Regions from separate parts of the Gilvimarinus sp. F26214L genome, predicted to be linked through region 3. Evidence: predicted binding sites of a transcription regulator. Region 3 holds the regulator's gene; each other region holds the start of a gene.

Region 1 (2,265 bases), on a different contig from region 3:
AGCCACACACCGCCTGCTATCGCCGCCGGTCCCGCTACTCGGCGGGGTCGTTCCCGCGCTCCGCATCCACGGGAGAGTCCGCCTGCGGGTCTGCCCGGTCGATGGGGTTGGCGGGAGCCTCGGGCGCTTCTTCCGGCCCCATCAGGGCTTCGTCCTGATCCGCAGCGGTAGTGTTGTCGCGCCCGGTGCAGCCCGCCAGCGGCAATCCAATAACCAAGCTCAGAAACACAGCGAAGATTGATGACTTCATGCTTCCGTCCTTGTTCGGGTGAACAGTGGGTACGCGCGTGAACAGTGGTTGTGCAGCCCGGCGCGCTTAACTCTCTTCCTCTTCATCCGCATCGAAGTCCTGCTGCTGGGCGGGATAATCCTGATCGGCCGCCGGGGCGGAGCGCAGCGGCTCCGTATCATCCCCATCCCAGGGCTTGCCGTCGAGCGGGTCGGTGCGTGCGAGCTCGGCCTCATCCAGGCCGCGACCGGCACCTACCTCGTCCGCGTCCACGACGCGCAGATCATCCGCCCCTTCTTCCGGCCCCGAGGGCGACTGTGCCGGCTGACTGGCCGGGTCATCCACGGACGTGCCCGCTGCTCGATCGCTGTTGTCCCGCGGTCGAGCCTGATTTTGTTCGTAATCTCGTGGGCGTGTCATTGCTACCTCCTGACCTGCACTGAAAACATTGCCACCCGATTGATGGAGCGCCGTAATCCCCGGAAATTCCCCGCTTATCCTAACGCGGTTAAAAGTGCGCCGATCAGTGATACCACTGCGAATATCACCAGCGCCACCAGCAGCAACACACCGACTACAAAGCCCAGCGTCGCCGCCGTGCTGCGCCGGTAGACCTGATGGGGATTGCGCTGATAATTGTCGAGCAACCGGGCGTTACGCAGATTGGCTTTCCAGACGAAATCGAACAGATCACCGAGAATGGGGATGGCTCCCACCGCTGCGTCGATCAGAATGTTGATGACCATCCGGGCGATCACCATCTTTGGCACATTGTTCTGCCAGGCTTGAAAAAGCAGCAACGTGGACAGCCCGCCCCCGATCAGATCACCGACGCCGGGAATCAACCCAAGCAACCCGTCCAGTCCAATACGGTAGCCGCCGGGCAGGGGAATGCTGCTATCCAGGAGCCAACTCAGCCGATGGCGCTGTTTGAAGCGACTGTCGTGATCGTCCGTGATCTGAGTGCGATCTCCGTTATCAGCAAAAGTGGGGTCGGGCATGAGAAATCCTGGAATGCCAAAGTTGTCCTGAGTGAGTTCATTCAGGCAAGAGCCGGGCCACTAGCCGCTGGCTTCGACTGGAAGCGCTGGCGCAACGATTGCATCTTTCCGTCTTCACACTTTTCATCACACGCAACTTTTACTTTCCGGACAAAACTTCGGGTGCAGGATGGCAGAGGATGGTTCACACGATACCCACGGGGAGCCACAAGACCCGGTAATTGCCGCCGACCCGCTCGCGACCCGCTCGCCCGTGTCCTGGGTTCGGCGGCTCCAGGACCAGAGCGAAACCAACCGCGTGATCGTCGTTCTGCTCTTTCTGATCGTTCTGATCATGGCCTTTTACTTCGTCCAGGCGGCCGCGCTGCTTCTCGTGCCCATTGTGTTTTCCTGGTTGCTCAGCACTCTGTTTCACCCTGTGGTTCACTACGCCTCGCGCTTGAAAATCCCACCGGTTCTGACAGCGGGCGTCATCGTCGCGCTCACCGTGGGCGGGTTTGCTCTGCTCGCGTTACTGGTCATGGACCCGGCGCTGCAATGGGTCCGCGATCTGCCGGAAACCCTGCAGCGGCTTCGGGCCCAGCTCATGTCTGTGGAAGGGGCGCTCTCCGAGCTGAAGGAAGTGACCCGGGAGGTGGGGGAGTTGGCCGAGCTGGACGAGGACGAATCCGAAGCCATCGAAGTGCAGATCGCGGAGGAGAACGTGCTGCGCGATGCCGTCATTGGCTACCTTCCTTCGCTTGTCACCGCCACTGCCATCGTTGTTTTCCTCACCTTTTTCCTGCTCGCTACGGGCGACCAGATGCTGCGCAAGATCACCCGCCTGGGGCCCACCTGGAGCACCCGGCGCCGCATTGTATCCACCGTTCACCGCATCCGCGCCGGGGTCGCCCACTACCTGGCGACCGTCACCGTCATCAACATTACACTGGGAGTGGTGGTCACCATCGCCATGCACCTGCTGGAGGTTCCCAACCCACTACTGTGGGGGATGGTGGCTGGTGTGCTGAACTTCGCCCCCTACCTGGGGCCCGC
Region 2 (2,265 bases), on a different contig from region 3:
CGTGTTCACTGCGGTGAAAGTCTGCTTCCAGGGAAGCGAGGGCCACCCGGTGGGCCGCCTCCTCCAGGCTGATCTTCCGGTCGCGATTGTCGGCCTTTGCATAAACCTGCCAGGCGGCATCGTAAGCTTTCTGATAGGTTTCCCGAGCCGGTACAGGAAGCGTTCTCAGCACGTTTTCCGGTAATTCCGCCATGCGGACGCTAGGCATAAATTTTCCTCCTAAAAATTTTCCCGACCAGAAAAAGATTCGGCAAGCCGCAGCTCACTGAATCGCCATGGAGAAATCGGATGCGGTGTCTTGGCGCTTGCTGCGCGGACTATTGTTGTTTGGGTCTCCTGTCTTTTTTATTTCAGCTGTTCAAGTTTTTCAGGTATTCAAATTTTTTAAGATGTTGAAGCCTGGTGGTGCCCAATCACTGGCTGTGCCCACCCGGCCGACGGTCCGCCTCATGTTGCTGCCGGGTGCCGGTGTGCCAATAAGGCTGACGGGAAAAATGACTGAATACCGCCAATTCATCATCGCGGCTAATCGGCATTTCAAATCGCGGTGCATCTTTGATGGCACTTCTGGCGACGTCCACGTACACCAGCTTTTCGTGCCACGACACCTTTTCTATCCATTGCGGCGCCAGCATGACACTCGGTCCCGGCAACCAGCGGCGGACATCGACCACCAGGTAGCGCACGGCCCAGTTCCTGGAATCCAGAACGAAATCCGCAACGTGCCCGATTTCGCCATCCGCCGCATGGATCCGGTAGCCGATGACCTCGTGCATGCTGCGCAGGTGCGATTCACGAATCTTGCGCTCGTCCGGGGGCTCCTGCCCGGGGCTTGCCTGCTGAAGGAGATCAGCGGGATAACCATGCAAGCCCCAGACATCGCCGCCAACCCAGTAGTAGGGATATCCGAAGTAGGCGTAGTATTCCCGCTCAAATCGCTCGGAGATGGGTTGGTCGGTCTCCGCACCGGGCGCATCTTCGATTTCCTTGCGAGACAGCTTGACGGGTATCTCGCGGGCTTCCACGTTCGGCTCTCCCATGGAAATGGGCGAAATCAGCACCCGTCGCCCCAGCACCCGAGCCGTGCTCGCTTCCATATACCGAAGGGTCCACTTCTCGTCATCGAACAGGAAGTCCTTGGACCGCCCCAGATCTCCGTCCCTGGCATGGAGAGTGAAGTTCTTCAATTCCGATTGCAGGAGCAACATCACCGCAGACCCATATGCAATTCCGACTTCGCTTCGGTTGATACGCGCGGACAGATCAATCGCTCCCATCTGGAAGCAATCAAGTCCCTAGCAATTAGCAACGGCTGTGTAGCAACGGCTGTGCCAGCAACAACGGCTGTGCCAGTGAAGCCGCCTGTCGGAGCCGGCGACAGAAGCACCTTCGGCAATACTGAGGAGCGAGAGACTGCGTGCAACAACTGACGTGAATGATCTTGCCCCCAGGACCTCGTAAGCTGACACGCCGACCTTGTAAGCTGACGCGCCGCTCCTGCAAAACTTACAACTCCCCACGCCTCACAGAGATTCCCGTCTTGGGACGGTATACTCCTTGCTCCACTCCAGAAATGGACAGGAACCCAACTTCAAGCAGGAAGCCCTATCTCCTCATTACCGGCTCAGGCGGGTTCATCGGCTCGGCTCTGGTCAACCACCTGGCCGGCCAGTACCACGTTATCGGCCTGGACCGAAGCGCCAATGAGTCCAACGAGCACTACACATCCCTGAGCTGCGATCTTACTGACGAGAATTCCATTCAGCAGGCACTGGACGAGGCGGCAGAACGGACGGACCATTTTGCCGCAGTCATTCATCTGGCAGCCTACTTCGATTTCAGTGGTGAAGAGCACCCTCTTTACCAGAAGCTCAATGTGAAAGGCACCCGCCTGCTGATCCGCCAGCTCCAGCGGTTCGAGGTCGAACGCTTCATCTATGCCAGTACCATACTGGTCCACCGCGGCGGCGAGCCCGGCGTTCCCATCGACGAGGATTCACCATTGGAACCCCGCTGGGCCTACCCCATCTCCAAACTGGCCGCCGAACAAGCCATCGAGCAGGAATGTGGGGACATGCCCTACGCCATCCTTCGGCTTGCGGGCCTGTATACGGAAGACTGTCAGTCCCCGATGCTCGCCCACCAGATCGACCGGATCTACCAGGACAAGATCACCGGCCATGTCTATGCCGGCGATCCCGACCGTGGCCAGAGTGCGTTACACATCGAGGACATGCTGAGCGCGCTTGCGGCTTGCATCGAAGC
Region 3 (2,265 bases):
ATCGAATCGGGCAATCCGGAAGCGGTGCTTGGCAACCCCAAGGTTCGCGAAGTCTACCTTGGCCAGAACTTCCGACTCTGAGCCCCTACCCTCTCCTGAAAAGTTGGCGCGTACAGGCATACATATTGCTTGTCAAAGGCGTCCTCCCGTTGTAGCCTGTCCAGACAGCTAGACCGGCAACTCACTCACGCCTCAGGGCGTATCCATACAAACTGTCCGATCTACTTGCGGCGGGCCGGTCTCATATCGACTGGCTCCCGGCGAGGGGGATGTCTACGCGCTGCTCTTCGAGCTGGCGGAGGCTGGACACATGAGAGAATTTGCAGAGGTAGTTGCAAGAATGATGTTGTTGTCTTTTGAAGTATTCAGCGGCGATCAGACAAAACGGGGTTGCGAACAGACATGAAACAGTCTCTGCAACTCAAACTCGGCCAGCAGCTCACCATGACACCACAGTTGCAGCAGGCAATTCGCCTGCTGCAACTTTCCACCCTCGATCTCCAGCAGGAAATCCAGGACGCGCTGGACTCCAACCCCATGCTGGAAGTCACGGAAGAAGAAGGCAACGAGGGCGGCGACTCCCAGAAGAACACGGAGACCTCCGAGGAGTATCAGGCCCGCGACGAAGCCAGCCCTGATCTCTCGGAAAAAGACCTCAATAGCAGTGATTGGGAATCGGACATCCCCAACGACCTGCCCGTGGATACCAGCTGGGATGAAATCTACCAGCCCACCTCCACGCCCAACTCCTCCGGGTCCGGCGAAAACGACGATTTCGATTTCGAGTCCCGCCGCAGCAGCACCGAATCACTGTTTGACCACTTGATGTGGCAACTGAACCTGACGCCCATGTCCGATCAGGATCGGGTCATCGCCATGGCCATTGTCGATGCAGTGGGCCCCAACGGCATACTCACCAGCAATATCAACGATATCTACAGCGGCCTCATCGAATCCATTGAAGATCTGGAACTCGACGAAGTGGAAGCGGTATTGCACCGGGTTCAGCAGTTTGATCCTCCCGGCGTTGCAGCGCACGATTTGCAGGAGTGCCTGCTGATTCAACTGCGCCAACTGCCCTCGGACACCCCCTATCTGAAGGAAGCGATGACCGTGGTCAGGGATCACCTGACCCTGCTTGGTTCCCGCGATTACAAGCAATTGATGCGCAAGACCAAACTCAAGGAACCGGAACTGCGCGATACCATTTTGCTGATTCAGCAGCTCAACCCGCGGCCCGGTGACCTGATCAACTCCGGCGACACGGAATACGTCGTACCCGACGTATTTGTGAGCAAGGAAGAAGACCGCTGGGCCGTCCGTCTCAATCCCGAGATTGCCCCCAAGATTCGCATCAATCCCGAATACGCGAGCCTGATCAAGCGTGCGGACAGCAGTAGCGACAATACCTTTTTGCGCGATAACCTTCAGGAGGCACGCTGGTTCCTGAAAAGTTTACAAAGTCGCAATGAGACTCTGCTCCGGGTTGCGAGCTGTATCGTGGAAAAGCAGCGGGGATTTCTCGACTACGGCGCCGAAGCCATGAAGCCGCTGGTATTGCACGACGTGGCGGAAGCAGTGGGCATGCACGAGTCCACCATCTCCCGAGTGACCACCCAGAAGTATATGCATACTCCCCAGGGCATCTTCGAACTCAAGTACTTTTTCTCCAGCCACGTGAGCACGGACACAGGCGGTGAATGTTCCTCCACGGCTATCCGGGCCATCATCAAAAAGCTCATTGTTGCGGAAAACCCCCGCAAGCCCCTGAGCGACAGCAAGATTGCGGAACTGTTGGCGGAGCAAGGGATTCAGGTCGCCCGGCGCACCATCGCCAAATACCGGGAATCCTTGTCCATCCCCCCCTCGAACGAGCGCAAACGGCTCGTGTGAATCGGGCGTTTTCGTTCCGCTTCCCACCCCCGACCTGCCCCCAACGCCTCTCCTCTTGGGAGGGGCGAGGGAGTCTGCTAACATCTGTTGAGGTAGAGCAAGTAAACTGACGAAACGGTGCAGACAAGTACGCAGTATTTGCTAATCTAGGGTCGAGGCCCGCCCCTTCACGGCAGGATCTGACCAACGTTCAGCAGGAGCGACACTATGCAGATCAACACCAGCGGTCACCAGCTTGACCTGACTCCCGCAATCAAGGATTACACCGAAAGCAAGCTGCAGAAGCTGGAACGCCACAATGACCGCATAACCAGCGTTAACGTCATCCTTTCGGTGGACAAGCTGGAGCAAAAAGCGGAAGCTACCGTCCAC

The links. Region 3 encodes sigma-54, which starts transcription at its own class of promoters, with help from an activator protein. Its sites were predicted from a motif close to TGGCACANNNNTTGCNNT; they were not measured.
Region 1: a site for sigma-54 is predicted at 1,273-1,290, ahead of ACURWW_RS06730 (DUF4112 domain-containing protein). Genes of this name have one in related genera too.
Region 2: a site for sigma-54 is predicted at 1,317-1,334, ahead of ACURWW_RS01450 (PRC-barrel domain-containing protein). Genes of this name have one in related genera too.

The regions. Positions count from the first base shown of each region.
Region 1 is NZ_JBTIYG010000004.1:284,449-286,713, reverse strand. Features, by position in the region: gene ACURWW_RS06745 (aldo/keto reductase) at 1-1, shown strand, start outside; gene ACURWW_RS06740 (hypothetical protein) at 35-250, opposite strand; gene ACURWW_RS06735 (hypothetical protein) at 317-649, opposite strand; gene ACURWW_RS06730 (DUF4112 domain-containing protein) at 724-1,230, opposite strand; gene ACURWW_RS06725 (AI-2E family transporter) at 1,400-2,265, shown strand, end outside.
Region 2 is NZ_JBTIYG010000001.1:344,645-346,909, forward strand. Features, by position in the region: gene ACURWW_RS01445 (ChaB family protein) at 1-208, opposite strand, end outside; gene ACURWW_RS01450 (PRC-barrel domain-containing protein) at 414-1,277, opposite strand; gene ACURWW_RS01455 (NAD-dependent epimerase/dehydratase family protein) at 1,574-2,265, shown strand, end outside.
Region 3 is NZ_JBTIYG010000009.1:116,539-118,803, forward strand. Features, by position in the region: gene lptB (LPS export ABC transporter ATP-binding protein) at 1-81, shown strand, start outside; gene ACURWW_RS11855 (RNA polymerase factor sigma-54) at 403-1,893, shown strand; gene hpf (ribosome hibernation-promoting factor, HPF/YfiA family) at 2,101-2,265, shown strand, end outside.